Linked DNA regions of Polyangium mundeleinium. The protein of the gene in region 1 interacts with the protein of each later gene in a pairwise test. Links are inferred from orthologs where the notes say so. Each region holds a gene or a part of one and is shown in the gene's direction. Other genes may lie near its edges.

Region 1 (10,279 bases):
TGTCCCCGCTGCCGAACGGCGCGCCCGGCAAGCCCGCGGCCCTGGTCTCCGAGGCCGCGCCTCGCAGCGGCTGCGACTTCCCGGACAGCGGCTTCGGCGACTACCTCGGCTGGCGACCGCTCCCGCTCGGCCGCATCCTCGTCCCTTCGAGCCTCACCGTCCCGCCCGACGGCGGCTTTGATCTGCTCGTGCACTTCCACGGCACCGAGCCCGTGCGCAAGCAGCTCGCGCCCCTCGGCCTCGGCCTCGTGATCGCAGGCCTCGACACGGGCACGCTGTCGAGCGGCTACAAGAGCACGTTCGAGTCCGAAGGCACCTTCGACGCGATGCTCTCGGCCATCAGCCGCGAGGTCGCGCTCGCCACGAAAAACCCCGCGGCTCGCCCGCGCAGCATCGTCCTGTCGTCGTGGAGCGCGGGCTACGGCGCGATCGCGCGGATCCTCGGGGGAGGCCGCGACGACGTCGACGCCGTCATCCTGCTCGACTCGCTCTACGCGAGTTACGCGTCCGGCGGGAAGATGCCCGATCCCACGGAGCTTTTGCCCTTCTCGTCCTTCGCGCGTGCCGCGGCGAACGGCGGTCCTCTGCTCTTCGTCACGCACACGGCCGTCCCCACGCCGGACTACGCCTCCACGCTGGAGACCGGGACGTTCCTCCTGCGCGAGATCGGCGCCGACGTCCCGGCCACGCCGCCTGCGCAGGATCCGTTCGGCGTCTCGCGCGCCCACGATCAGAACCACTTCTTCCTCCGCGGGTACGCGGGCTCGGACGGCGACGCGCATTGCGGCCAGCTCCGGCTCCTGCCCGACATCCTGCGTGATCACGTCTTGCCCGCGTCACGCCCGTAGGAGCCCATCGGCCTTGGCCACACCTCGCTCTTCGCCGCTCTACCACGACGACCCGAAGCTCTTCTCGTTCCGCGGCGTCGTCGTCGCCCACGAGTCCCACGCCGGCCGCCCCAGCGTGCGGCTCGATCGCACCGCGTTTTACCCCGAGTCCGGCGGGCAGATGGCCGATCGTGGACGCCTCGACGAGGCCGCCGTCATCGACGTGCAGGTCGACGACGAGGGCCGCATCCACCACGTGCTCGAAGGGCCCCTGCCCGCGATCGGCGCCGATGTGCATGGCACGATCGACAAGCCGCGCCGCCTCGTCCACATGGCCCAGCACACGGGCCAGCACATGCTCTCGCGCGCGCTCGCCGACGTCGCCCGCGCCGAAACCGTCTCCTCGCGCCTCGGCGAGAGCGCGTGCACGATCGACCTCGACGTCACCACCCTCGACGAGCGCGCCGCGGCCGAGGCCGAGGCCCTCGTCAACGCCGTCATCGATGACGACGCCCCGATCCGCGCGTTTTTCCCCTCGGAGGACGAGCTCCGCGCGCTCCCGCTGCGCAGGCAGCCCAAGGTGCACGACAACGTGCGCGTCGTCGTGATCGGCGACTTCGACGTCTCGCCTTGCGGGGGCACGCACTGCACGAACACCGCGCAGGTCGGCTTCGTCCGCATCGACGCGCTCGAGCGAACCAAGGGCAAGATGCGCGTCACGTTCTCCGCGGGCGTGCGGGCGCGGACGAAGCTCTCGCGCGAAGCCGACGTCGTGCGCGCGCTCGCCCGCGAGCTCACGTGCGGCCCCGAGGACGTCCCCGCGGGCATCGAAAAACTGCGCCGCGAGCTCGACGAGGCGCGTCAGGCGCTCGGGCGCGTGCGGGGCCGCGTGGCCGCGGCGATCGCCGACGCGCTCGTGAAGGACGCGCGGGCGCGGGGCGAACGCGTGGTAATCGGCGTCGTCGAAGATGCATCCCTCGATCTCGTGCGCGCGGTGGCCGGGCGCATCACGGCCGAGGCGGATCTCGTCGCGTTGCTCGCGGGGGAAGCCGACGGCGGCACGATCGTGCTCGCGGCGCGCGGATCGTCGAGCGACTTCGACTGCGGCGCCTTCTTGAAGCGCGCGGCGACCGCGGCGGGCGGTCGCGGCGGCGGCAGACCCGAGCGCGCCGAGGGCCGCTTGCCCGCGGGGATCGACTGGACGACGATCGCGGCCGCGACGCTCGCCACGCCCGGACGCTGAGCGCGCGCTCGTTTACAGGCCGCTGCAGCTGTCGAGCGCGGGATCGGTCTCGGCCGGGCATCCGGCGGACGGCAGCGGGGAAGGCTTCACCGCCCCGAGCATGGCGGGATCCGCCTCGAAATCCATGGCGAACGAGAGCGCCTCGCAGACCTTGTTCTTGTCCGTCGCGTCAGCCAGCAGCACGTCGGCCGCGCGGCAAGTGATCTGCCGCGTCGCCGGGTAGAACAGCGCGTCCTTGCAGATCGGGTTTCCCTTCGTGTCGCGGAAGCTCGCGAGCATGGGGAACAGCTCCGATACCGGGAGCTTCGCGCCGATCTTGCCCTCGCGTAGCTGGTACAGACCGGTCACAGTCCGATCGATGCGCGCCACGAGCACCAGGTTCGACAGCGCGGCGTACATGGATGTGAACGCGCCGTCCGAGATCGGCAGCGGCGCCTCGGGGAGCCGGGCCACGAGCTTGTTGCCCGTCACGTAGGCCGTGCCGTCGATGAACCTCGGCGCGTAGGGGTCTGCCTGCACCGGTGCGACGAACTCCTGCCGGATCGACCACGCATCCGCGCCTTGCCATTCCGGTGACGCCGCGAGACCCAGGCTCCCGTACCAGCCGACCTCCACCTGATCGTCGTCGCTCGCGCCGTTGTACCCTTGTACGCGGAGCAGCACGCTCCACTGGCCGGACTCGGCCAGGTCGCGCAGGAAGCTCGACATGTCATCGATGTTGAGGATGTACGCGAGGGCGCCGAAGAGCGCGTAACTCGCCCCGTCGTGACCCCTGTCGTCGTCGCAGTACCCTTTGTCGTCCGACGGATCGATCGACTCGCAGCCCCGCTTGTCCTCGGTGCACGAGCACAGCCCGTCGAGGTTCAGCCCGGGGAGCGCGTCGTTCACGCCTTTTCCCATGTCGATCGTGCGTAGCGCCACGACGAACCCCTCGGCGCCGCCCGCGTCGTCCACGGCGGGCGGATCGGGGACCTCGTCGCGCACGCACATCATCGGCGTCGCGCCGCCCGCGCCTCCGTGACCTGCCCCGAGCGAGAGCTCGTCCGGGATCCCGGACACGAGCTGGCAACCGGCTGCCCACGAAAGTACGACGAAGCCCCCTCTCGTCGCGCGCCTCCGAACCGCCATCGCTCCTCCTGAAGGACAGGACGCTCGCGCGTAAAAATCCCCGCGCAGGCCCGCGATCGAGAAGATCACGATTGGGGCGGGCCGTCCACCGCACCCCGAAGGCCGCCGCGCACGTCCGGGGCGCGCGAGAGAGCGCGTGTGTTTTGCCTGGCATCGAGCCGGGCCATCGGCTACGCCGGCCCCATGCGCCGCCGGACCCTCGCGCTCGTGCCGCTCGTCGCCCTCGCCCTCGCGAGCACGGCGTGCGACGAGACGTCCGACACCGACACCGACACCGACACCACGACGACCGTGCCGACCAGCATCCTCGTCGAGCCGAGCCTCTTCCTCGGCGACGTGCCTTGCTCCGCCGCGACCGGCGCCATGCAGAGTTACGTGGCCACCGTCCTCGACGTCACCGACGCGGCCGCGCCCTTCCCGCTCCCCTCGTCGCCGCCCGTCACCTGCACGGCGAGCGTCATCTTCCGGCAGATCCTCGTCGGCCACGTCTACCGCGTCCAGATCGACGGCTACGACGTCCCCGCCGCCGAGCTCACGCCCGTCGGGGGCACCTCCTCCGGCAGCCGCAGCATGGTCCGCCGCGCTGCACCTGCCGCGGGCACCGTCACGCCGCTCTGGTCGACCTACTGCAAGGACATCACCGGTCAGAAGAACGTCCGCTCCGTGCCGGAGACGTGCGAAGAGCTCGCGCCGCTCTCGACCGAGACCGGCGTGCTCATCAATCCGCGCGCCACGCTCGCTGGCACGAGCTCCATCCCCGGCCTCGATCTCGCCTGCAAGACGAGCTCGATCGATCCGCAGGGCAACCCCGTGATCACCGGGGAGGTCGCGAGCTTCGACGTGCGCCCGGCCGATCCGGCCTTGCCCCCGCTCGTGAACCTCCCCTGCAAGAACCCCGCGCCTGCGCCGTACACGCAGAACATCAAGCCCGGCGCGACCTACACGTTCCGCATCGAGGCACGCGCCGAGACGGGCGGACCCGTCACGTGGGGCGCTTCCTGCACGGCGATCGCCGTGGAAGGCCTCGTCGTTCATGCGCTCTGCGATCCGCTGAGCAAGGACGGCGCGCTCGACCTCTCCCTCGCGGACGTCCTCGCGGCCGCGGGCACCTCGTGCGCGAAGGAGAACGTCGCGACGTACGACGCCCTGCTCGGCGCGCCCAGCTCCCTCGAGGCCGACGGCGTCGCTTGCGGCAAGCCCCTCCGCTTCACGCCGATCGAACCCGGTGCCTACCCGAAGATCAAGCTCGTCGGCCGCGACGCTGCGGGCGCGGCGGTCGTGACCGCCTCCTGCCTCGCCGAAATCACCCCCGGCGCGGTCAGCACGGCCACTTGCACGCTCGGGCCTTGAGCCTCCCCGACAACGGCCCAGACGGACCGACCGAGCCAGCGCCGCGACGCACCCAAACCTGCGTACAAAACCCTCGAACCTGATTGCAGGTTCACGGGTCGTATACTACCTGAGAGCGTCCTCCGGCCGGCGTGGACGAGGCTTTTTTCAAGCCTCCTCGCGCGTCAGGCCCAGGCCCGAGCGGCGGTATGGAAGATTCCTCGAACATCCAGCAGAAGATCCCCGTCAGCATCCAGGACGAGCTCAGGAACAGCTACCTCGATTACGCGATGAGCGTGATCATCGGTCGCGCCATCCCCGACGTGCGTGACGGGCTCAAGCCGGTGCACCGCCGGATCCTCTACTCGATGCACGAGCAGAAGATCGGCCCGAGCGGATCGCACAAGAAATGCGCGCGCGTCGTCGGCGACGTGCTCGGCAAGTATCACCCGCACGGGGATACGGCCGTGTACGACGCGCTCGTCCGCATGGCGCAGCCGTTCAGCCTCCGCTACCCGCTCATCGATGGGCAGGGAAACTTCGGCTCCGTCGACGGCGATTCGGCCGCGGCCATGCGGTACACGGAGTCGCGCCTCGCCCGCGTCGCGACCGAGCTCCTCACCGACATCGAAAAAGAGACCGTCGATTTCGCCCCGAACTACGACGACTCCGAGCTCGAGCCCACGGTCCTCCCGGCCAAGTTCCCCCAGCTCCTCGTCAATGGCTCGGGCGGCATCGCCGTCGGCATGGCGACGAACATCCCGCCGCACAACCTCGGCGAGATCATCGACGCCACGGTCCTGCTCATCCGGAACCCCGACGCGACGGTCGACGACCTGATGCAGCACGTAAAGGGCCCCGATTTCCCCACGGCTGGCCTCATCTACGGCAAGAGCGGCATCGACCAGGCCTACCGCACGGGCCGCGGCACCATCGTCATGCGCGGCCGCTGCATCGTCGAGAAGACCTTGAAGGGCGATCGCGAGCAGGTCGTGATCACCGAGATCCCCTACCAGGTCAACAAGGCCAAGCTCGTCGCCAAGATCGCCGAGTGCATCAAGGAAAAGCGCATCGAGGGCATCGCCGAGGTCCGCGACGAGAGCGACCGCGAAGGCATGCGCATCGTCATCGAGCTCAAGAAGGACGTCTTCCCCCAGGTCGTCCAGAACCAGCTCTACCGCCTCACGGACCTGCAATCGACGTTCGGCGTCATCAACCTCTCGATCGCCAACGGCCGCCCCGCCGTCCTCGGCCTCAAGGACACGCTCGCGCACTTCGTCGAGCATCGCCGCGAGGTCGTCACGCGGCGCACCCGGTACGAGCTGCGCCAGGCGGAAGCGCAACGCGAGCTCGTCGAGGGCCTCGGCATGGCGACGACCGACGTCGACATCATCGTCTCCACGATCCGCACCTCGCAGGATCCCGAGGAGGCGCGTGATCGCCTGCAGAAGCTCCCCTTGCGTGGCTTCGGCGACTTCCTGCGCCGCGCCGGCCGCCCCGAGCCCGAGTGCGTCGAGGGCGACGGCCGCGGCGACTACTTCCTCTCCGAGCGCCAGGCCAAGGCCATCCTCGAGATGCGCCTCTCGCGCCTCACGGGCCTCGAGCGCGAGAAACTCGCGCGCGAGTACGGCGAGCTCGCCGAGGAGATCCTCCGCCTCACCGGCATCCTCGCCGACGAGAGCAAGCTGATGGACGTCATCGTCGGCGAGCTCGAGGACATCAAGAGCCGCTACAACGACGTGCGCCGCACCGAGATCGTCCCGACCGAGGCCGAGATCCAGGTCGAGGACCTCATCCAGGAGGAGGACATGGTCGTCACCATCTCCCACCTGGGGTACCTCAAGCGCACGCCGGTCACGACGTACCGGGCCCAGCGCCGCGGCGGCAAGGGCATGGTCGGCATGGAGGCGCGGGACGAGGACTGGGTCAGCCAGCTCTTCGTCGCCTCCACGCACAGCTACGTCTTCTTCTTCAGCGACAAGGGCAAGGTCTACGTCAAGAAGGTCTACGAGATCCCGAGCGCGGCGCGAAACGCCAAGGGCCGGGCGATCGTGAACTTCGTCGGGATGGAGCAGGGCGAGAAGATCGCCGCCATCACCCCGGTCCCGCGCATCGAGACCGGCTGGTTCGTCGTCACGCTCACGCGGCGCGGCCAGATCAAGAAGACCGCGCTCGAGGAGTACGAGAACTTCCGCGACAAGGGCATCATCGGCGTGCGCATCGAGGAGGACGATCAGCTCCTCTCCGCGGCCATCACCGACGGCTCGCGCGAGTTCCTCATCGCCACGCACAAGGGCATGTCGATCCGCTTCGCCGAGGAGGAGGTCCGTCCCACGGGCCGCGCCACCATGGGCGTGAAGGGCGTCGACCTCAACGAAGGCGACTTCGTGGTCGGCCTCTGCGTCACGGACGGCGGACGGGATCGGGTCCTTGCGGTCTGCGAGCGCGGCTATGGCAAGCGCACCCCGCTCGACGAGTTCCGCCTCCAGAGCCGCGGCGGCAAGGGCGTCATCCTCATCGACGCGAGCGAGCGCAACGGTCCGGTCATTGGCGTCGCCATGGTGTCGCCGGCGGATCAGATCATGCTCGTGACGGACCGCGGCCAAACGCTGCGCACCAAAGCCAGCGAGATCCGCGAGACCGGCCGCAACGCCCAGGGCGTGCGCCTCATGAACGTCGACGGCGACGAGCGCGTCGTGGCGATCGAGGCCTTTGCCGAGGCCGAGGAAGGCACGGTCCCGCCCCCGCCGCTCGAGACGAACGGCACGGATGGCACGAACGGCACGAGTCACGACGGGACGAACGGCGTCGCCGAGTGACATCCCCCCTCCCCTGGCACCTCGCGTGACCGGGAGCTAACGTAAGCACTGTCACACAGCATCGCCGGGGCTCACCCGGTCCCCCGGGGGGGATCCGGGGGTTTGGGGGCGTCGTTCGGCGTGTCCGAATGAGGTTCCCGAGCGTCGACGGGGTTTGGGGGCGTAGCGCGGCGTGTCCGCGCGACGCCCCCAAGCGTCAACGGAGAGGTTTGGGGGCGTAACGCGGCGTGTCCGCGCGACGCTCCCAAGCGTCAACGGAGGGGCTTGGGGGGGTGCGCCGCGCAGGATCGGATGCGTGTGGGCCCTCCATTGCTGGGGGGCAACATGCTCGAGCTATTTCGGTCGCGTCGCCGTGCCATTGTATGGTTCGTCGAGGCTGGCCTGCTCGTATCGCTCGTCTGCGCGGGTGCGGCGGCGATCGAGGGGCATCGCGGCGTCGTCACGCTCGCCCGCGTGCTCGACGCTGCGGCGATCACGCTCGTGGCGCAGGCGTCGCTCTATTACCATGGCCTTTACGGACCCTCGCCCATTCGCGACCTCCGTACCCTGGCCTGGAAAGTCGCGCGTGCGCTCGCTGTCTCGGCTCTCCTGCTCTGGGCCCTCTTCCAGGGTTTTTCGGTCGACGCGGAAGAGCGCTTCGCGGCCGTGGCGCTCGGGCTCATGGCCGGCGCGCTCGTCTTGCCGCTCTTTCGCACCGGGCTCGCGCGGGCGGCGGCGAGTGATCGCCTCTGCAAGCGCACCCTGGTCCTCGGCTCGGGGCCGCTCGCCGACGCCGTGATCACCGGCGCGCGGACCCATGACACCGGCGGCATGCGATTCGTCGGCCGCCTCGTACAGGAGGGCGACCCGGGCCGCGCCGCCCCCGACGTGCTCGGCAGCTACGACGAATTGCCGCACATCGCGTCCGCGCACGGCATCCGGCACATCATCGTCTGCGCTGCGGATCGCCGGGGCAAATTGCCCATCAATGTCCTCCTGGAGCTCAAATTCCGGGGCGTCGAGGTCGAGGAAGGCGTGGAGTTTTACGAGCGCATCACGGGCAAAATCTTCGTCCGTGAGCTTCGCCCGAGCCAGCTCGTCTTTGCGCACGGCTTTCACGTCGCGAAGCGCACGCTCCTCGGAAAGCGCCTGCTCGACGTCGTCTGCGCCTCGATCGGCCTCGTGCTGTCGGCGCCGCTGATGCTGCTCACGGCGCTCGCGATCCGGCTCGATTCGGCGGGCCCGATCCTTTATTCGCAGGTGCGGAGCGGCGTGTTCGGCCAGCCCTTCACCATTTACAAGTTCCGCTCGATGCGCACGGATGCGGAGGCCGATGGCAAGGCGCGCTGGGCGTCGGAGGACGATCCGCGCGTGACGCGGGTGGGCCGCGTCATTCGCAAGACGCGGCTCGACGAGCTCCCGCAGCTCTGGAACGTGCTCGCCGGCGACATGAGCCTCGTCGGCCCGCGTCCCGAGCGCCCGAGCTTCACCGAGGAGCTCGAAAAGGCCATTCCGTTCTTCCGGCAGCGCCTCTTCGTCAAGCCCGGCCTCACGGGCTACGCGCAGGTCCGCTACCATTACGGCGCCACGACCGAGGACCAGCTCGAAAAGCTGCAGCACGACCTGTTCTACATCAAGACGCTGTCGGTCTGGTTCGACCTGTCGATTCTGCTCGATACGATCAAGGTGGTGCTGCTCCGGATTGGATCGCGCTGAGAGGGTGTTCCACAGCGTAGCGCCGGGGTTTCACCCCGGACCCGACGAGGGGCTGTCCGCCCCTCGACCCGGACCAGGGCCAGCCCTGGACCTTTGGTGCATCGACCGCGACGCGGTCGATGCACAGGCGCATTGTGGAACACCCTCTGGCCTCGCTACGGCTCTCCACACGCGCAACGGGTGCGATCCCCACCTGGATCGCACCCAGCGCCTCGCGCAACGGCGTCCCTCGACGTCTGGATCGCCCCTTGCGCCTCACGCAACCGGGTCGATGCCGACCTCGATCGCCCCCGGCGCCTCACGCAACTGGGTCGCTCAAGACCTCGATCGCCCCCGGCGCCTCACGTGCGAGGGTCCCTCGACGCCTGGATCGCCCCCGGCACCTCACACAACCGGTTCGATCGAGGCCTCGATCCACCCAGTTGCGCAAGCTGCCCCACACATCCATCACTCGTCGTAGAACGCGTCCTCGTCCTCGTCCGCCGTCTTTGTTTCCTGGCCCCTCGGACGCCCCCCCGCCGCGCGCGCCTCCTCCTCCTCGAGCACCCCGGGCCGGGCGTCCTGGTCCTGCAGATCCGGATCCCTTGGCACCCGCCGCATCGGATCCGTCGAGGCGATCGCCGAAATCGCCACCGTCACCATCGTCCGGAACGTCGGCGCCGACGCGCCCGTCGGGTCCGGCTCGAAGCGCGTCGAAATCAGCTCCAGGTCGACCCCGCCCGTCACGAGAATTCCCATCGTCAGCGGCATTCCGAGCGAACCGCCCGCGGCCACCGCCGTCGTCACGAACTTTCCCTCGGGCTGCGGCGTCCCCGGCGGCAACCCGAGCCGCGGCTGCGTCGCGAGTGGCGCTTCGCCATGGCGGAAGCGCAGGATCCCGCGCGCGATCACGCTCCGAAACTCCCGCCCCCCCCGCGGCCGGCTCCACAGCTCCAGCCCCGCCGCATGTTGCGCCCCAAACCCGATCCGCGGGCCGAGCGACGAGTACGAAAAGCTGTACGTCCCGACAACCCCGTATCCACGCCCGGCATACCGCGCGTCGATCCGCGCGTCGGGCGCGATCACGCCAGACGACTCATCCTGCAGGAACGACGGCGGGCTCGCCACCGTCAGCCCGAGCGCCGCGCCGCCGCGGATGCGCCGCGAAATCTCGAACGTCGCGGATCCGAGGGCCGAGACCGTGGTGATGTCCGCGGGCCCGCGCGTGAGGTCCACGTCGAGCAGCGCGTGCTCGAAAT
Region 2 (10,172 bases), 5.5 Mb from region 1 along the record:
GCGGCGGAGTTGAAGGGCCATGGACCTCGTCATCGCGAAGAAAGATCTGCTGCGCCTCGTCGACCGCTGCCAGGGCGTCGCCGACAAGAAGAGCGCCATGCCGGTGCTCGCCAACGTGCTGCTCGCCGCCGACGGCAACGCGCTGCGCGTCGCCGCGACCGACCTCTACCTCGCGGTGAGTGGTCAGACGGCGGCCGAAATCGTGAGCGCAGGCTCCGTGGCCGTTCCGGCGAAGGACCTGCTCGACCGCGTGAAGGCCATGCCCGACGGGCCCATCCAGGTGACCGCGCGCGAGGGCGCGCAGACCGTCATCAAGGCCGTCGGCTCGCCGCGCCGCTACACGCTGCACGGCATGCCCGGCAGCGAGTTCCCCGCCCTGCCGAAGGCCGCGCCCGACGCGCCCTCGCTCGAGCTGCCGGTCGAGCTCCTCTCGCGGCTCATCGAGCGCACGCACTTCAGCATCTCGACCGACGAGACGCGCGCGCACGTGAACAGCGCGCTCTTCGAGTGGGCCGGCCACCGCGTCCGCATGGTCACGACGGACGGTCACCGGCTGTCCAAGATGGAGGTCACGCTGGAGGGCACGAGCGCGACGGCGACGATGCTCATCCCGCTGAAGGCCATCCACGAGCTGCGTCGGCTCACGAGCGGCGTCGACAAGGAGACGCCCACGGTGCACATCACGCAGAGCGGGCCGAACGCGTTCTTCGGCGTCGGTGGCATGACCTTCTCGGTGAAGCTCGTCGACGCGCAGTTCCCGCCCTACCAGCAGGTCATCCCGAACGTGAGCGACCGGAGCATCCGCGCGCCGCGCGGTCCGCTCGCCGAGGCCCTGCGCGCCGTCTCGCTCGCCGCGAGCGACCGCACGGGCGGCGTGAAGCTCACGGTCACGCAGCGCGCGCTGCGCATCACGAGCGAGAGCCCCGAGAGCGGCAACGGCTTCGACGAGGTGCCGATCGACTACGAGGGCGGCGAGGTGACGATCGGCTTCAACGCGAAGTACTTCCTCGACGTGCTCGCGGGCATCAACGACGACGAGGTCGTCCTCGGCGTGTCGGGCGAGCTCGACCCGGCGGTCATCCGTCCCGCGACGGAGTCGGCGGCGGAGAGTTACGTTTCGGTCATCATGCCGATGCGGATCTGAAACACACCCTCACCCCCGACCCCTCTCCCTCCGTGAGAGGGGCCAGAGCCCATCACCCGGGGGTGCACGAAGTCCCATGAATCGCCTGGAGCTCGAACGGCTCAGCGTACGCGGCCTGCGCGTCCTCTCGCGGGTGGACATGGAGCCCGCGCCGCGGCTCAACGTCGTGTGGGGCAACAACGGGCACGGCAAGACGAGCGTGCTCGAGGCGATTTACTTCGCGGCGACTTCGAAGAGCTTTCGGACCTCGCGCGTGGGCGAGCTCGTGCGGCACGGTGAGCAGGCCGCGAGCGTGAAGGCGCGCTTCGTCGAGCGCGGCGGCGCGCTGCCGGCGCTCGCGCGTGAGCAGACGGCCGCGGTGCAGGGCAAACGCGTCGCCGTGCACATCGATGGCAATCGGCCACGCGCGCTCGTCGAGTACGCGACGCGCTCGCCCGTCGTCGTGTTTCATCCCGAGGAGCTCACGCTGTCGAGCGGGCCCGCGCAGGGCCGGCGCACGCTGCTCGACCGGCTCGCGCTCTTCACGCGACCCGAGAGCGCCGACGCGCGCGCGCGGTATGCGCATGCGCTCAAAGCACGGCACGAGCTTTTGCGGCGCGGCGCGGACATACCTTCGAGTGATACACGCGAGCTCGACGCGTTCGAGGAGCTCTGCGCCGAGCATGGGGCGGCCCTCACGCGGGCGCGCGCGGCGGCGGCCGAGGCGCTCGTGGTCGAGCTCGCGGGCGCGTTCGCGCAGATCGCCGCGCCGGACCTGCGACTCGAAGCGCGATACGCGCCGGGAGGCTCGGCCGACGTGGAGACCGCGCGCGCCGAGCTTTTGCGGGGCCGAAAGCGGGATGCATTCCGCGCGTCGGCGGGGTTTGGCCCGCATCGCGACGAGCTCGAGCTGAGGCTGGATGGGCATCCGGCGCGGATCGTCGCGTCGCAGGGGCAACATCGCGCGCTCACGCTCGCGCTGAAGGCGGCCGAGACGGCGACGATCGCCAAAGAGCGGGGCATCGAGCCCTTGCTCTTGCTCGACGACGTTTCGAGCGAACTCGACCCGGAGCGCACGGGCGCGCTCTTTTCATTCCTTGCGCTCCATCGGGGTCAGATTTTCCTGACGACCACGCGCCCCGAGCTCATCCGCGCCGAAGACATACCGGCCGAGGGACGATGTGACTTCCGGGTGTTTCGGGGCGAGCTCGACGAGGGCGCGGGCTGACCTTCGGCCGCTTCGGAGCGCCTCGGGAGCGAGCGCGAGAAACGGGCACCAATCGGGCGTGATTTCCTCACGAAAAGGGCCCCGCTACGCTTGCCCAAGAGGCACAAAAAGGCTAGATTTCCGCGACTCCAAACGGCCCCCGCGCGCGTGACCAGATGGCGTCCGCGCTCGGCCCGAGGAACCTCTCGACCCGCGCGAACGTGCGGGTCGGAACGAACCGATCGGCCAGACGCTCGGGAGCCGAAAGCACGAGACCGATGACGACCGAACCGACGAGCATCCAGCAAACCGAATCGAAGACGACCGCGGGCCAGGCTTACGACGCCAACAGCATCACGGCGCTCGAAGGCCTCGAGGCCGTGCGTAAGCGCCCGGGAATGTACATCGGTGACGTGCACGACGGCTCGGGGCTGCACCACCTCGTATGGGAGGCCGTGGACAACGCGGTCGACGAGCATCTCGCGGGGCACTGCACCGACATTCACGTGACGGTGCACTTCGACGGATCGATATCCGTGGAGGACAACGGCCGCGGCATTCCGGTCGGCATGCACGCGAGAGGCGTGAGTGCGGCCGAGGTCGTGATGACCGTGCTCCACGCGGGCGGCAAGTTCGACAACGCGAGTTACAAGGTCAGCGCGGGCCTGCACGGCGTGGGCGTTTCGGCGGTGAACGCCGTCTCCGAGTGGCTGAAGCTCGAGATCAAGCGTGAGGGCAAGGTCTGGTACCAGGAGTATGAGCGTGGCGTTCCGCGCAAGCCCCTGAAGGCCCTCGGCGAGACGGACCGGACGGGCACGAAGGTGTCGTTCAAGCCGGACGTGCAGATCTTTTCGGTGACGGAGTTCAATTACAACATCCTCGCCAATCGCCTGCGCGAGCTCGCGTTCTTGAACGCCGGCCTGGTCATCAACCTCGAAGATCAGCGCCCGAACGGCCGCAGCGAGGTATTCCACTACAAGGGCGGCATCGCCGAGTTCGTCGCGCTCCTGAACCAGGCGCAAGAGGCGATTCACGACGACGTCATCGCGTTCGTCGTCGAGGGACAGGCCGAGGCGGCGGGCAACGGCGGCTCGAAGCCCGTGCCGCCCATCACGGTCGAGGTCGCGATGCAGTGGAGCGGCTCGTATACCGAGCAAATCTATTGCTACACCAACAACGTCCACAACAAGGACGGCGGCACGCACCTCGCCGGCATGCGCTCGGCGCTGACGAAGACGATCAATCAGTACGGCAAGGCGCAAAACCTGTTCAAGGAGCTGAAGCAGGAGCTCGCGGGCGAGGACATCCGCGAGGGCCTCACCTGCGTGCTCAGCGTGAAGCACCCGGACCCTTCGTTCGACTCGCAGACGAAGTCGAAGCTCGTGTCGAGCGAGGTGAAGGGCATCGTCGAGCGCGCCGTCACCGACAAGCTCGGCCAATATTTCGAGGAGCATCCGCAGGGCGCGAAGAAGATCATCGAGAAAGCCGTGCTCGCCGCGCGGGCGCGGGAAGCTGCGCGCAAGGCGCGTGAGGTCATCCGCAAGGGCTCGCTCGACATCACCTCGCTTTCGGGCAAGCTCGCCGATTGCCAGTCGAAGGACCCGGAGAAGAGCGAGGTTTACATCGTCGAGGGCGACAGCGCCGGCGGCAGCGCCAAGATGGGGCGCGACCGCCATTTCCAGGCGATCCTCCCGCTCCGTGGCAAGATCCTGAACGTCGAGCGCGCGCGCCTCGACCGCATGTTGAGCTCGGCCGAGATCGGCACGATCATCACGGCGCTCGGCTGCGGCATCAGCGGCGTGCGAATGGCGCGCGGCGAGGGTGAGGACAAGGATGAAGACGGGATCGAGCTGACCAAGCTCAAGTACCACAAGATCATCCTGATGACCGACGCCGACGTCGACGGGTCGCACATTCGCACGCTGCTGCTCACGTTCTTCTTCCGGCAGATGCGCGAGGTCATCGAGCAAGGCCACCTCTACATTGCGCAGCCGCCGCTCTACCGCGCGCGCAAGGGCAAGAAGGACATCTACCTCAAGGACCAGGCGGCGCTCGACGAGTACCTCGGCAGCAATGCGGTCGAGGAGCTCTCCCTGTCGTCGGAGGGCCGCGCGCCGGTGCCGCCCGCGGTGCTCCCGAGCCTCGCGAAACGGCTGAAGCAATTCAAGATTGTCCTCGGCAACCTCGACAAACGGTGCGACGCGCGTATCGTGGCCTCGCTCATTCGCGCGACGGGCATCGCGCAGGAGGACCTGCGCGACGAGGCGAAGGTCGCGTCGGCGCGGGAGAAGCTCCAGGCGTACCTGGAGCGGCGTTATCCCGACATGATGCCGTTCAAGGTCGTCTCGACGTTCGACACGGAGCACGGCGCGTACCGCATCACGGTGACGCCGCGGCCGGGCACGGCGAGCCGCGTGGCCGTGATCGATTGGCAGCTCCTCGGCCTGCCCGAGTACAAGGACGCGCTCGACATCGAGCGCATGCTCGTGGAGACCGCGGGCCCGGCGCCCTGGACCGCCGTGTCGAAGGGCGGCAGCGAGGCGAAGCTCGAGACGAGCGAGGCGCTCATCGAATACCTCGAGGAGCGCGGCAAGAAGGGCATCACGCTCGGCCGCTACAAGGGCCTCGGCGAGATGAACGCGGAGGAGCTCTGGGAGACGACGATGAACCCGGACGTCCGCACCCTGCGCCAGGTGAAGATCGATGACGAGGCCGAGGCGGCGCGGCTCTTCGCGATTCTGATGGGAGAGCAAGTCGACGAGCGCCGGCGCTTCATCGAGGTGAATGCGCTGAACGTGAAGAACCTCGATATCTGACGGGGGCAAACCCCCCAACGCAAAGCCCCCCTCAGCATTGCTCGAGGGGGGCTTCGTTTTTCGAGGGGTTTTACTTCTTCAGCATGTTGTTCGGGCCGCCCTTGGCCCGATCCTTCGGGACGGGCCTCTGCCACGAGGTGCCCTCGACGTTCATCCACGACACGACCACCTCGATCGTGACATCGGCTTGCCCCGCGGCCTTGTCGAAGGGGCCGACCGTGATATCGGCGTCCTTCCCGGCCTCGAGCCCCTTCGGGAACTTGCCGCTGATCGTCTCGACGAGCTTATCGTCCTTGCCGTAAGCGAACGCCTTGTACTCGAGCATCTTGATGCCTTGCTCGCTCGTGTTCTTCAGCTTGCCGCTGAAGCCCTTGTCGGCGACGGCGCCCTTCTCGAACTTCACGGCGTCGGCGACGGCCTCGAGCGCCGCGCTGTCGAGCTTCTTCGGCTCGGGCTTGGCCGCCTCGGCCTCTTTCTTGGGCGCTGCGTTTGCGTCGGCGCTTTTGGCGCTCGCCTCGGCGGCGGGTTTGTCTTGATTGCTTTCGGTCTTGGACTGCCCGCAGCCAGCGAGCAGCAGCGCGCCGAGGACAACCGGAACAACGAGATGATTCGTCTTCATTGCGCGGGACTCTAGGCCGGCGTGACCCAAGTTGTCCAGCTCGTCCGGTCGCCTCGGGCGTCGCGTCGTCGTGCTGAAACCGGTGATCCGGTCAGTTCGGTCCACCCTCACAAACGCCGCTGCCCTGCGCGACGTTGTTGTCGGTCCGGCATTCGTGCCATGCGTGCGGCGGCGATTGATCATCGACGATCACGAAGATCTTCTTCGACCCGTCGAGCACGCCGGGCGGCGGCATGGGGAGCGGCAGGCTCACGTCCTCGGCTTCGGCCGGATAGAGGACCTTCGTGGTCATGACGGGGCTGCCCGGCAGCGCCACGCCGCCGCTCGCCGGGTCGTCCAGGTAAAACCCGATGTTCACGCCCGCCGGCACGCTCGCCTCGCCGATGTTGCGCACGCGCGCGATGAGCCCGTACGTCGGGCTTCCGCAGACCGGGAACACCGTGGCGACGAGGTCCGGCGCGGAGAACTCGCCCGAGGGCTGCACGTTTTGCCGGAAGTTGTTGAGCTTCGGCTGCTTGTAGTTCGGCAGCTCCACCTGGGGGATCGTTCCATCCTCCTCCACGTTCGTCACGTGATAGCCGTGCTGGTTCCACACCCTTCGCGTGCGCACCCAGTTGCCATTCTTATCGCCGAAGACCCGCACGCCGGCGGTCTTCGTGCCGTCCGCGCAGGTGAAGCTCGAATACGAGTTCGACACGACCACGATGTCGGCCTGCCCGTCGCTGTCCACGTCCGCGACCAGCGGATACTCGTAGAGCGTCCCGTTCGTGTTGCACGTCTCGTAGAGCACCGTGCCGTCGGTCCCCGAATAGACGTGGATCATCTTCTCGTCGGCGTAGACCACCTCGGCCTTGCCGTCGCCCTCGAAATCGAAGACCGAGCTGCCCGTCGAGGCGGACGAGCAATCCTGCGTTTGTCGGATCCAGAGCAGCGTCTCGGCGTTCGGCACGGCGGGGTCCATGAGCTTCTTGCCGTCGAAGACCGCATATCCGACGCCGCCGGCCATGGCCACGTCGGGCACGCCGTCGCCATTGAAGTCCGCCACCGTGGGCGGGCCGCCGCCTTGCGTGAAGCCCGTGCTGTTCGCGGGGCAGAGGGCAGGGTTGAGGGTGCCGTTGATGTCGACGCCCGTGCGCACGACCTTGAAGCCGCCCGGCTCGTTCGGGTCGACGCGCCAGATCCGCAGCTCGTGGTTGCTGTTGTAGATGGCGATGACCTCGGGAATGCCGTCCTTGTCGAGGTCGCCCACGGCGGGGAAGCTCGCGACGAGGTTGGAGTCGACGAGCAAGGTGCCGTCGCCCTTGTAAATGCGCCGCGCGCCGACGATGTCGAGCTTGCCGTCGGCGTCCATGTCGGAGACCACGACGTTCGAGGTGTTCGCCGGGGTGAACGTGGCGACCGTGGCGCCGGTCTTCCCGTCGAGGATTTGCGAGTCCACGACGACCTCGACGTCGCCGTCCTGATCGAGGTCCGCGAGCGAGGGCATCGAGCACGTCCCGGCCGCGCTGAGCCACAGCTCGGTGCCGGTCGCCGAATAGGCGCGCGCGCGGCCGTCGATCGTGCAGATCACGATCTCATTGCCCGGCACGCCGTCGATGTTGCCCGCGGCGATCGAGCGGCCCGGATGGTTCGGGCTCGTCGCGCCCGCGTTCGCGGTCCACTTCTCGACGACCTGGCCATTGACGATCGAAATGGCGTGGAGCGTGCCATTCTCGTTGTACTTGTTCGTCTGGAACGTGGAGAAGACGATCTCCGGGATGTCGCGCTCGTCCACGACGCCGTCGCACGTGTCGTCGTCGAGCTGGATCACCACGGGCGCCATCATCACGCTGTCCTGCGTGTTTGGCGCGGTGGGGTTCCCCCAGGTGTACTTGAGCACGGGATCGAACTGGCCGACGGGCGGCTTGTACTCGCATTTCGCGAGGCAGGTGATCGGGTCGTTCGGGCCGGGTTCCATGCCGGGCGCGCATTCCGGAGGCTGCGGCAGGCATTTGCCCGTCGCCGGCGTCACGCCGCCCTGGCACGAGCCGCCCCCGCCGCCGCCGGGCATGCCCGGCTCGCCGAGCGCATATTCGCAGTACGAGTTCTGCGGGCATTCGGTGGCGTCGATGCACGTCGCGCCCGGCGTCACGCATTGCTGGAACGAGCACACCTCCGCGCCGCCGCAACACGCCGTCCCGCAGGCCTTGTCCTGCGTGCAGCACACGTCGCCGACCGTACAGACGCCGCCGTCGCCGCAGGCCTCGCCCGGCGTGCATCCGGTCGTGCCGCTGTCGCCGAAGAGGTCGCCGCCCTGGCCGCCCTGGCCGCCGCCGCCCTGGCCACCCTGGCCGCCGCTGCCGCCCGTGGACGCCGAGGACGACGCGCCGCTGCCTGTTCCGTCACCGCCACTGCACGAGGCGAGGGCGACCGCGAGGGACGGCACGGCGAGCGCCGTGAAAGCGAGGAAAGAGAGCCGATGTTTGCGCATAAGGGCGCATCTTCGCCGAGGGCGACCGTCCATGTCGATCGCGAAGAACCCGAAAAGGACCCCCGAGCGTGTGGTCGCTTCGGCGACTTGGCAAGGGCCTTGCTTGGATGGGATCCAGCCTTAGTTTCGGTCGTGCCATGCGGATCGATAGAATGACGACCAAGGCCCAGGAAGCGGTTCGCACCGCCGTCGACCTCGCGAGCCGTCGCGGAAACCCGGAGCTCTATCCGGAGCACCTTTTGCGAGCGATCATCGCTCAGGAGGATGGGATCGGGGCGCCGCTCCTGGAAAAGGCAGGCGTCGACCCGGGGCGTGTTTTGCAGGCCCTCGACGCCAAGATCGATAGTTACCCCCGCGTCAGCGGCGGCGCCGAGCCGAGCTTGTCGCGGCGCTCGCTCGGCCTGCTCCAGCGCGCCGAAGACGAGATGAAGAGCCTCAAGGACGACTTCATCTCCACCGAGCACCTCCTGCTCGCCGCGCTGAAGAGCGACAAGGACACGTCGCAGCTCCTCGAGCGCGCGGGGCTGAACCACGACAAACTGCTCGCGGCGCTCACGCAGGTGCGCGGCAATCAGCGCGTCACCGATCGAGACCCCGAGGGCAAGTTCCAGGCGCTCGACAAGTACACGCGGGACCTCACGGACCTCGCGCGGCGCGGGAAGATGGACCCGGTGATCGGCCGCGACGAGGAGATTCGCCGCACCATCCAGGTGCTCTCGCGCCGCTCGAAGAACAACCCCGTGCTCATCGGCGAGCCGGGCGTCGGCAAGACGGCGATCGTCGAGGGCATCGCGCAGCGCATCGTGGCCGGCGACGTGCCCGAGTCGCTGAAAGACAAGAGGCTCGCGGCGCTCGACCTCGCCGCGATGGTCGCGGGCTCGAAGTTCCGCGGCGAGTTCGAGGACCGCCTGAAGGCCGTCCTGAAGGAGATCGAGGGCGCGCAGGGCCGGATCATCCTGTTCATCGACGAGCTGCACACGCTCGTCGGCGCCGGCGCGGCCGAGGGCGCGATGGATGCGGCGAACATGCTCAAGCCTGCGCTCGCGCGCGGGGAGCTGCGCTGCATCGGCGCGACGACGCTCGACGAGTATCGAAAGCGAATCGAGAAGGACGCGGCGCTCGAGCGCAGGTTCCAGCCCGTCCTCGTGGGCGAGCCGAGCGTCGAGGATACGATCGCGATCCTGCGCGGGCTCAAGGAGCGGTACGAGATTCACCACGGCATCCGCATCCAGGACGCGGCGCTCGTGGCGGCGGCCGTGCTCTCGAACCGCTACATCACCGAGCGATTCCTGCCGGACAAGGCGATCGACCTCGTCGACGAGGCCGCGAGCCGCATCCGCATGGAAATCGAGAGCCTGCCGACGCCGATCGACAACGTCGAGCGGCAGCTCGTCAAGCTCGGCATGGAGGAGCAAGCGCTCCAGCGCGAGCCGGACAAGGCGAGCAAGGCGCGGCTCGAAGACCTCAAGCGCGAGATCGCCGAGCTCCAGTCCAAACGCGACGCGATGCGGGCGCAATGGATGCGCGAGAAGGAGCTGCTCACCGACATCAAGAAGACGAAGGAGACGATCGAACAGCTCCGCCTCGACGAGGAGCGCGAGAAGCGCCGCGGCGACCTCGGCAAGGCGGCCGAGATTCATTACGGCAAGATCCCCGAGGTCGAGAAGAAGCTCGAAGGGCTGCGCGAATCGCTCACCAAGCTCCAGGAGAAGGGCAGTTATCTCAAGGAGGAGGTCACCGACGAGGACATCGCGACCATCGTGTCGAAATGGACCGGCATTCCGGTCTCGAAGATGCTCGAGAGCGAGATGCAGAAGCTCCTCCGCCTCGAAGACGAGCTGCGCAAGCGCGTCGTAGGGCAGGACCACGCGCTCGTGTCGGTGGCGAACGCCATCCGGCGCTCGCGCGCGGGGCTCGGCGAGGAGAAGCGGCCGATC

Evidence for each region.
Region 2: the proteins of gyrA (region 1) and gyrB interact in binary tests that used the Escherichia coli proteins (3 or more experiments, as listed by UniProt). The link is inferred for Polyangium mundeleinium from one-to-one orthologs.

What each region holds. Positions count from the first base shown.
Region 1 is NZ_JAQNDO010000001.1:7,448,557-7,458,835, forward strand. What follows is about bases 4,339-7,546. They hold gyrA (DNA gyrase subunit A), read left to right. Parts: upstream 4,339-4,736; coding sequence 4,737-7,346; downstream 7,347-7,546. Other genes in these bases: POL67_RS29615 (hypothetical protein), read left to right, coding at 4,339-4,548. In the rest of the region: POL67_RS29600 (hypothetical protein), read left to right, coding at 1-848; POL67_RS29605 (alanyl-tRNA editing protein), read left to right, coding at 862-2,070; POL67_RS29610 (hypothetical protein), read right to left, coding at 2,083-3,129; more of POL67_RS29615, read left to right, coding at 3,382-4,338; POL67_RS29625 (TIGR03013 family XrtA/PEP-CTERM system glycosyltransferase), read left to right, coding at 7,671-9,041; POL67_RS29630 (hypothetical protein), read right to left, coding at 9,489-10,279. UniProt on the Escherichia coli protein: A type II topoisomerase that negatively supercoils closed circular double-stranded (ds) DNA in an ATP-dependent manner to maintain chromosomes in an underwound state.
Region 2 is NZ_JAQNDO010000001.1:12,914,107-12,924,278, forward strand. Bases 2,277-5,377 are described here. They hold gyrB (DNA topoisomerase (ATP-hydrolyzing) subunit B), read left to right. Parts: upstream 2,277-2,608; coding sequence 2,609-5,146; downstream 5,147-5,377. Other genes in these bases: recF (DNA replication/repair protein RecF), read left to right, coding at 2,277-2,351; POL67_RS51140 (hypothetical protein), read right to left, coding at 5,217-5,377. Outside these bases: dnaN (DNA polymerase III subunit beta), read left to right, coding at 20-1,144; more of recF, read left to right, coding at 1,221-2,276; more of POL67_RS51140, read right to left, coding at 5,378-5,765; POL67_RS51145 (FG-GAP repeat domain-containing protein), read right to left, coding at 5,857-8,235; ATP-dependent chaperone ClpB, read left to right, coding at 8,388-10,172. UniProt on the Escherichia coli protein: DNA gyrase negatively supercoils closed circular double-stranded DNA in an ATP-dependent manner to maintain chromosomes in an underwound state.